2 regions of the Shewanella sp. A22 genome follow, and region 1 is predicted to be linked to the other one. Evidence: predicted binding sites of a transcription regulator. Region 1 holds the regulator's gene; the other holds the start of a gene.
The links. Region 1 encodes sigma-54, which starts transcription at its own class of promoters, with help from an activator protein. Its sites were predicted from a motif close to GTTGGCACGNNNNTNGNNT; they were not measured.
Positions count from the first base shown of each region.

Region 2: a site for sigma-54 is predicted at 1,752-1,770, ahead of ACWXWT_RS03685 (YggN family protein). Genes of this name have one in related genera too.

Region 1 is NZ_JBSQBN010000094.1:12,879-17,923, reverse strand. Features, by position in the region: gene rapZ (RNase adapter RapZ) at 1-859, opposite strand, end outside; gene ptsN (PTS IIA-like nitrogen regulatory protein PtsN) at 856-1,299, opposite strand; gene hpf (ribosome hibernation-promoting factor, HPF/YfiA family) at 1,302-1,589, opposite strand; gene ACWXWT_RS15295 (RNA polymerase factor sigma-54) at 1,615-3,099, opposite strand; gene lptB (LPS export ABC transporter ATP-binding protein) at 3,243-3,974, opposite strand; gene lptA (lipopolysaccharide transport periplasmic protein LptA) at 3,971-4,552, opposite strand; gene lptC (LPS export ABC transporter periplasmic protein LptC) at 4,539-5,045, opposite strand, start outside.
Region 2 is NZ_JBSQBN010000011.1:4,598-9,642, forward strand. Features, by position in the region: gene trmB (tRNA (guanosine(46)-N7)-methyltransferase TrmB) at 1-326, shown strand, start outside; gene ACWXWT_RS03675 (YggL family protein) at 362-688, shown strand; gene glsB (glutaminase B) at 695-1,609, shown strand; gene ACWXWT_RS03685 (YggN family protein) at 1,821-2,633, shown strand; gene ACWXWT_RS03690 (LysR family transcriptional regulator) at 3,051-3,992, shown strand; gene ACWXWT_RS03695 (DUF885 domain-containing protein) at 4,437-5,045, opposite strand, start outside.

The sequences.
Region 1 (5,045 bases):
TATTAGTACCACTGATATTTAACTCCCTGTGACGAGCATTAACCGTGTGTTTACTACCTTGCCTAAATCGTTTTGCTAATTGATCTGCAATATATACTGAACGGTGCTGACCACCAGTACAACCAATTGCGATGGTAAGATAGCTACGATTATTACGTTCTAAATGTGGCATCCAAGTTTCAAATAGGTTTTCAATTTGCCAAATAAACTTATTAACTAATGGCTGACGCCCTAAAAACTCCTGTACGGGTTCGTCTAACCCCGTAAATGGGCGTAGTTCTATTTCCCAATGTGGGTTGGGTAAAAAGCGTACATCAAACATAAAGTCTGCTTCTGTTGGCATGCCGTGTTTAAAGCCAAAAGACTCAAAGTTAATCACTAACTCTTTATCAACACTGCCTAATAAAATTTGCCTAACTTGGTCGCTTAATTCGTAGATATTCAGTGCTGAAGTGTCGATGTAATGGTCTACAATTTTTGCTATCGGCTCAAGTAAACGCCCTTCGAGCTTGATCGCTTCTTGCAGTGAAATGTGATTTTTAGATAACGGATGTAATCGACGAGTTTCGCTGTAACGTTTAAGCAATACTTTGTCATTGGAATTTAAAAAGAAGCTGATAATTTCAGTGTCGTTCTCAAGTAGTGCTAATTGGTCTTGAAGTACTTTACCTTGTTCTGCAATATTGCGTACATCAACGCTAATGGCAACCAGATCATTACTGCCTTTGAGCTGAGCTAATAATGCGCCAATGAGAGGTAAAGGCAAATTATCTACACAATAATATCCTAGATCTTCCAATACTCTTAAGGCTACTGATTTTCCTGAGCCTGAACGTCCCGATACTATGACAAGTTTCATGCAGTAATAACCTGATAAAGTTCTGTTGCGTCGTGAGTTTTACGAAGCTGTTTCAATATTTGCTTATCACTGAGCTTTTGAGCCATGCTTGATAATGTGCTTAAGTGTTGCTGGCACTGATCTGCAGGCACTAATAAAGCAAATAAAATATCCACGGGCTGCTTATCGATAGCATCAAAGGCTATGGCTTCTTCACATTTAATAAATATTGCGATGGGGTGATCGATGGTCGTTAATCGGCCATGAGGTATCGCAATGCCATTTCCTATACCTGTGCTACCCATTTTCTCTCTCGCTAAAAGGCTTTCAAAAACCTCTTGCGAAGACAGGGTTGGGTACTGGGCAGCAACTAAATCGCTGATGAGTTCCAGTACTTTTTTCTTACTGCCCGGTGTGGCACAGGTAGTGCATTCCGGCTGCAGGATGGTACAAAGTTCCATCGTTAGTGTTTTGTATACTTCTCTTTGTGTTTAATTACCTGACGGTCGAGTTTATCGATCAGGGCGTCTATTGCAGCATACATGTCAGTATTTTCTGACATGGCAAAAATCTCAGTGCCACTTAGGGTGATTCTTGCTTCTGCTTTTTGTTGTAATTTTTCTACATTGAGCACAACGTGTACATTATTGATCTGATCTGAGTGTCGTTCAAGCTTTGAAAATTTACCATGAACGTATTCACGTAAAGATTCGGTGATGTCGATATGATGTCCAGATAGATTTATATGCATTAAAAATCCTCCATTACCCTGTAGGTTATAAACTCTTACGTTGGTTTGAGGGCGGTATGAGCATTGCTTCACGGTATTTTGCTATCGTACGACGAGCAACGTTGATACCCTGTTCAGCCAGAAGTTGAGCCATTTTACTGTCACTCAGTGGTTTTTTCTGGTTTTCCGCTGCTACCAGCTTTTTGATAAAAGCACGAATCGCGGTTGATGAGCACTCTCCACCATCGTCGGTACTGACATGGCTAGAGAAGAAGTATTTTAGTTCAAATAGGCCCCGCGGGGTATGCATATACTTTTGTGTTGTTACTCGTGAAATGGTTGATTCGTGCATTTCTACAGCTTCTGCAATATCATTTAATACCATAGGCTTCATGGCTTCTTCACCATATTCAAAAAAGCCTTGCTGAAATTTTACAATGCAGTTTGCCACTTTGAGTAAAGTCTCATTACGACTTTCTATACTTTTTATAAACCATTTAGCCTCTTGCAAGTGGCCACGTATAAATTGGCTGTCAGACGGATTTTTACTGCTTTTCGCCATTGCTGCATATTGCTGATTAACACCAATTTTTGGCATATTATCTGGATTTAATTCTACTACCCAACGGCCATTTTTTTTAAACACGGTGACATCAGGAATGACATACTCATCGTCGACGGCTGTAATGGATAATCCTGGGCGAGGATTGAGTGACTGGATTAGTGCTATGGCATCACGTAATTCATTTTCTTTTAACTTCGTTTTGCGCATTAACAATCTAAAGTCACGTCCAGCAATTAAGTCTAAATAGTCTTTAATTAATAGACGAGCATTATCAATATGGGGGGTGGTATTGGAAAATTGTGCCAATTGAATTAATAGGCATTCACTTAAGTCACGCGCTGCTACACCAACAGGATCAAAGTGTTGGATCCGTTTTAACACCGCTTCAACTTCGTCGAGTTCAACATTTTCATCCCCCATAGCTTCGAGGATATCCTCGGTATTTTGGGTTAAATAGCCTCGTTCATCAATCGCATCAATAATTGCGGTGGCAATGGCAAGATCGGTATCGGAAAACGGTGTGAGGTTTTTTTGCCATTCTAAATGTTCATAAAGACCCTCGGTGGTTTCACCTTGGAATGGCATGTCATCATCACGCATACTAGCGCTACCAGAACCTGACATAGGAGAAGCGGTATACACTTCATCCCATGTAGTATCCATTGCAAGATCATCCATTGTTTCTTTGGTCATGGACTCTGCTGTATCGACAGTAGAGGTGTCTTTTTCAATGTTGACGATGCTGTTGTCACTAAAGTCTGTATCTGCTTGATCTCGACTTTCTTTGGCTGTGTCCTTTGCATCAGAAAACTCATCTTCTATTTCAAGCAATGGGTTTGAGTCTAATGCTTGCTGGATTTCTTGCTGTAGCTCCAATGACGATAACTGCAGTAGGCGAATAGCCTGCTGCAGTTGGGGGGTCATGGTTAAGTGTTGACCCATTTTGAGTTGGAGTGACGCTTTCATTTACCGCTTATCCCTAGATGATTTTCATAAAATGACAATCTCGAAAAACTGTTATGGATTATCACGTACATCAATGACACTTATAGCTATTTAGATATCGTTCAACGAAATGAGTTAGATAGGTTAAAAAGCCACTAAAGTAACTATAGCTTGAATTGTTCACCTAAGTACACAGCGCGAACTTGCTGATTGCTTAATATCTCATCAGGTGTGCCTTCGGCGATTAAATTACCTTGGCTAACAATATAGGCCCGTTCACAAACATCGAGTGTTTCACGTACATTATGGTCGGTAATCAATACCCCCAGCCCACGGCTTTTAAGCTGTTGGATAATTTTTTTAATGTCGATAACCGATATTGGGTCGACACCAGCAAAGGGTTCGTCGAGCAAAATAAATTTGGGGTTGGCTGCTAATGCGCGTGCAATTTCAACTCGGCGTCGTTCACCACCCGATAACGACATACCTTGACTGTCTCGAATATGAGTAATATGAAACTCTTCCAATAAATGTTCGAGTTGTTCAATACGCTGGTCTGTGTTGAGTTCTTTACGAGTTTGCAACACAGCCATAATATTGTCATATACTGTCAGCTTGCGGAAAATACTGGCTTCTTGTGGTAAGTAACCAATCCCTTTGCGGGCGCGAAGGTGCATAGGGTCGGCGGTGAGGTCATCATTATCAATTAGGATCCGACCTTTATCGCTTTTGACTAACCCAACAACCATATAAAATGTGGTTGTTTTACCTGCGCCATTGGGGCCTAAAAGACCCACAATTTGGCCCGTTTTAACCGTTAAACTCACATCTTTTACAACTTGACGGGCTTTATAGCTTTTAGCTAGATTTTCAGCGGTTAAGGTTATTTGGGTCATTGTTTGATCTGCTTGTTTACTGGAATTTCTGGGAGCTTTTGTTTTGGTGCTGTTTCGTCTTGGAAATTCTCAGGTTGAATAATAGTGATTACGCGATCTTGGCCTTTGCCAGTACTTTCTGCAATCAGCTCTTGAGCATTGATGTTGTATTTAATTCGATTACCTGTAACTTGGCTACCGGATTGATCAAGTTTGGCATTACCGGTTAATGTGAGTGTGGTAGTGGCAAGATCATAGGTTATTTCGTCAGCGCTAGCGGTACCAATTTGACCATCGTCTAACTCTTGTGAAAATGTGGCTGGTTTTCCCGTGGCGATAAGCTTTTTACTTGTGCTATTTTCAGGGGTGAACGCTCGTAGTTGATCGGCATTGATAGTAATGCTGCCTTGCACAATTTTAACTGGACCATTAAAAACGATTTGGTTATTTTTAATGTCAGCAAATTGGCTCACCGCGGCAATTTTTAACTCTTGTTTAAGATCATCTTGTTTTGCCATTGCAGGCAAACTCAGCATGCAAAGAATGCCACTTAATAGTATGACGTTGGCGTGAGTATGGAGACGATTAATGTGGCTCATATATTCCTTCTACCTGGCTGAGTAGCGATAGTTTTTGCGAATTCAAGTCAGCATGTAAACCTAAACCTTGAATAATAAACCCTTTGCCTTTGATATACACCATCTCTTTTGAGGTGCCGATCATGGTGGTTAAATCCACTGTAACGGCTTGGGTACTCAGTGACTGCAGGGGTTCTTCTATATCAATGGCATCAATAATAACATTATTTTTTAAGATGACTTTGCTGGTATTTTTATTCAATTGCCCTTGGTCGGCACTTAGTTGCCACTGTGCTTTACCATTTTCAGGGTAGATGAGGTATATCGGTTTGGTAAAATGAGTAATGTCACTGGATGCATAATGTTCCATGTGTTCGGCACTGACTCTACTTGCGATGAAACCTTGTTGGTTAAATTCTGTGGTACGTAGGTCATCGGCAACAAAGTCGGGACGCTCAATACCGCGTATTTTTATAGAGTTCATTTCGCTACGTTTGACTTGTGCTTGCCAGTA
Region 2 (5,045 bases), on a different contig from region 1:
ATGGCTCTCTTGCGCGAGTACAATTATTTTTCCCTGATCCATGGCATAAAAAACGTCACCATAAACGCCGAATTGTGCAAGCTGAGTTTGTGCAACTTATCCGTCGTAAGCTTAAAATTGGTGGTGTGTTTCATATGGCGACAGATTGGGAAAATTACAGCGAGCATATGTTAGAGATAATGAATGCTGCAGATGGCTATAAAAATCAATCGGAAACGGGTACCGTTGTCGAACGTCCAGAGCATCGTCCGCTAACAAAGTTTGAAGCTAGAGGCCACCGACTTGGTCATGGCGTATGGGATATCATGTTTGAGCGTATCGCTTAATCACAACTACACTTTCAACAATTGGAGAATGCACCATGGCGCAAAACCGCAGTCGTCGTTTACGTAAAAAGTTACGGGTTGATGAGTTTCAAGAGTTAGGATTTGAACTTAACTGGACGTTTGATGAATCTGTATCTGAAGAAGATATCGATAATTTAGTTGATCAGTTTATTGCTGAAGTGATTGAGCCTCGTCAATTAGGTTTCCACGGCGGTGGACATAAACAATGGGAAGGTATTATTGCGACCCAAATGATTGGCAAATGTACTGATGATGATATTGCTGCAGTCAATGCATTTTGGAAAGACAAGCCAGTAACTGATCTTAATGTGAGTGAGTTGTTTGATATTTGGTGGGGTTAGGTCAAATTGCCCGAACAATTATTACTTCAACAAGCAGTCGATAAAGTCAGGTCGCTATTGGGTAAAGGCAAGGTCGCAGGATATATTCCTGCGCTTGCCTGTATTGACCCCAACAAAATCGGAATTGCAGTGACAACCATTGACGGCCAAACAATGGGGGCTGGTGATTATTTAGAACCTTTTTCAATTCAAAGTATTTCAAAAGTTTTTAGCCTTACTTTAGCGCTTAATCTATATACCGAAGACGAAATATGGAGTCGTGTGGGTAAAGAACCCTCAGGGCATTCATTTAACTCACTCGTACAGGTTGAATTAGAACGTGGTAAACCTCGTAACCCTTTTATTAATGCTGGTGCATTGGTGATTGCTGACTTGTTATACGCACGCTTAGGGGCGCCTAAGCATCGTATGCTTGAGGTTGTCCGTCAATTAAGTCAAAACCCAACGTTATCTTACGACAAGGTTGTCGCTGATTCGGAGTTCCAGTTCAGTGCTCGCAACGCTTCAATTGCCTATTTAATGAAGTCATTTGGTAATTTTGATGGTGATGTGAATACGGTGCTTAAAACCTATTTCCATTATTGTGCGCTAAGAATGAACTGTGCAGACTTATCTCGTGCAATGTTCTATTTGGCTAATCGTGGTAAGACACTTGATGGTGACAGTTTAGTGTCGCCTGTACAAACTCGACAACTCAATGCATTACTGGCGACATCTGGTTTATATGATGGCGCAGGTGAGTTTGCTTATCGAGTGGGTATGCCCGGTAAAAGCGGTGTTGGAGGCGGCATTATTGCGGTTATTCCTGGCGACATGTCTATTTGTGTATGGTCTCCAGAGCTTGATAAAAATGGTAATTCATTGGCTGGAACGGCCATGCTCGAACTGTTAAGTCAAACACTAGGTCGCTCTATTTTTTAATGTCACATCTATATTTGTAAAATAGACTACTTTTTGGTTTATTTTACAAATAAATGCATATCCTCATTCATTTTCTCAATTTTAAATCTATTCCTATAAGTATTTAGTGGTTTAAGTGTTTGTAAAATAGTGTTTTATTTATCTTGGCACAACTAATGCTTCACATTAACTAATACTTCATTGATATTCGTTTTGCAAAAGGACTTTTATTATGACCAAACAAAAATTGATTTGTGGTTTAGCATTAACCAGCGTGTTATTTACTGCCGTTGTATCCACTCCTGCCATGGCAAAAATGTCAATTAATGATGAAAAGTGTGACGTCACATTAAACTACGACGTTACCGTTGAACCTTCAAATTTACAGCTTAGCGATAATGGTACAGAGAAGTACCGTGTTGAACTGGGGCAATTATATGTTGATGGCAAAAAAGTCACCCTAAACGATAAGCAACAGGCATTACTTACACAGTATTCTGAAGAGTTATCACGACAAGTGCCTGACGTGATTGATTTGGTGGCGGATGTGGTTTCCATGGCCTCTCAAGCGATTAATATGGCGCTAACGCCCATTTTTGGTGATGCAACAGGTAGTCAAATTGAAACATTAACCCGTGGTATTCAAAAACGTATTGATACTATGGCATATCAACAAGGCGATAAATTTTACCTAGGTTCAACTGACTCTTCAATAGAACATGCATTTAATGAAGAGTTTGAGCAAGAAGTAGAACAAATGGTATCCAATTCAATGGGCACATTAATGATGACATTAGGCAGTCAAATCATGTCTTCAGAAGGCGGGACATTTGAAGAGAAAATAAATGCCTTTTCAGTAAAAATGGAAAATATTGGTAAGGATATTGAGCAACAATTTGAATCGCAATCGCAGGGACTTGAGCAGCGAGCAAATAAAGTATGTGACAATTTTGAAGGATTATTGGTGTTAGAAAGCCAAGTGCGGAAAGCCATTCCAGAACTAGCACCTTATACATTAGCTAAACTAGGTGAGTTAAAGGAGTAAATATAAAAATTATTTTTTTCAATCTCCCTTTCCAGACTCCTGACTTTCCCCTGTACTCTTTTTGAAGACACAGGGGCTTTTTTTACCTGGCTAATTTACCGATTTCACCGCTATAGCTTGCGTTGCTTTGTTCTGATAAAAAAATTGTCAATTATAAATATAGAGCCATATGGGCTTTTTTTGTTATACTCATAAAAATTATAACAAAATTACACTCTACTTTAGATGTGGTTATATTTCGGAATGGTCATTTGTTGGTGCTGATTTGCAGTATTGGTTAACTTTGATGCTCTTTTTGCATGAATAAATATAATAACTGAATATTGATATCGATATGTTACAAGGTTTAGTTATTCACAATGGCATACAAAAATCTGAAATTTTTATTAATGTCGTAAACAGCTTAAGGCGACTTTCATGTTAGAACTGTTAGAACCTATCGCAATTTTTACTCATGTTGCACGAGCAGGAAGTTTTAGTGCAGCCGCCAGACGTCTTGGTATTTCTAAATCTAAAGTGAGTACTCAAGTTGCAGATCTTGAACATAAACTTGGTGTGCAGCTTATTCAACGTACGACACGTAGCTTAAGTCTGACTGAAGCCGGTAACTTACTATATTTACAAGGTGAAGAGCTACTTCGAGATGCTGAGCAAGCGGTCTCAAGTGTGCATAACTTAAATGATGCAACTCGCGGAGTGTTAAAAGTCGGGATATCGCAATCATTTGGTACTATGCATATTATTCCAGCTTTACCGGAATTCATGGCGAAACATCCAGAACTTGAGTTACAAGTGAGTTTACTTGATCACAAAGTTGATGTTGTCAGTGAAGGCTTAGATTTACTGTTAACTATGTCTGAACAATTACCGTTAGGCATGGTGGCTAGACCATTAATGAAATGCCAGTTTTTGCTCGTGGCATCCCCAGGTTATATTGCTCAGCATGGCAATATTAGCCGACCTGAACAGTTGGTTGAACACAACTGTTTAGTGTACCAAGGTGAATGGCATGAACACAGTGTTTGGCAATTTAAAAAGGGCGAAGATTATTGTGAAATTGGGGTGTCAGGTAATTTCCGTGTTGATAATGCCCCGGCATTAAAATCTGCAGCCGTAAGTGGTTTAGGTATTGTATATCTAGCCAGTTATTTACTGGAAGATGAAATTGCCCAAGGGACATTAGTGCCTTTGTTACCCGACTGGCAATTAACTCATAATCTGCCATTGCAAGCCGTTTACCCACGCCGTAAACATTTAGCTCCAAAGGTGAGTGCGTTTATTGATTTTATCAAAACTCATATTGGTAGCCCGCCATATTGGGACGCTAAGTATGACCATTTGTATAAACTTCGTAAGTAAAAAGTGAAAACATTGTTCTTTGTTTGAAACAGCGCTATCTCTCGCCCTGTAGTGGCAGGTTAAGCATTTGATTTTGTTGTGATTGAATATAATGTTTTCTGTTAATATGCGATTTACTAATCAAGAGGTTAGTGATTTACATTTGTTAAATGGTTGAACTCTGTTCTTATATCAATACAATGGTAGTGAGTTGATTCAAAATGATTTGAACCAAACGTTTTTCTGAAAAATGACCCCTTTCCAGAGAGGCGTACAAATCGGCATTATTGCAAGTTTTGGATCAGTGTTGGCAATGATTGTTACAAACTAAAACAATGCCAACCTTAAAACCATCATCCTAGTTTTTTTGGTTTACCCCAGACTTTGTTCTGGGGTTATTTTTTTGTGGAAAGCGATAAAAAATGGCAACCTAGAGTTGCCATTTGTTTCATTATTACGATTAAATTACTGTAATTTAACCTTCTCAATCCACTTATTTACTTGTTCTTCAAGTATATCTAATGGCAATGGACCATTTTTTAAGATTAAGGTATGAAATTCACGAATATCAAACTTAGTACCTAATGCTTTTTTAGCTTGCTCACGTAGCTGTAATATCTTAATCATTCCGACTTTATATGCCGTTGCTTGTGATGGCATAACAATATGACGTTCGACCATTTTTATCGCATCAGATTCAGCATTAGGTGTATTTTCAACGTAATAAGCGATTGCTTGTTCTCGAGTCCACTTTTTAGCATGTATACCAGTATCAACCACTAAACGGCATGCGCGCCATAGCTCCATTGATAAACGGCCAAAGTCAGAATAAGGATCGGCATAAAACCCCATTTCCTTAGGGAAATACTCTGAGTAAAGCCCCCAGCCTTCAATATAAGCAGTATAGCCACCAAACTTACGGAATTTCGGAATGCCTTGTAATTCTTGTGCAATGGCAATTTGCATGTGATGTCCTGGGATCCCTTCATGGTAAGCCAGAGCTTCCATTTGATACTTTGGCATTGCTTCCATAGTGTAAAGGTTGGCGTAATAGCTGCCAGGGCGTGAGCCGTC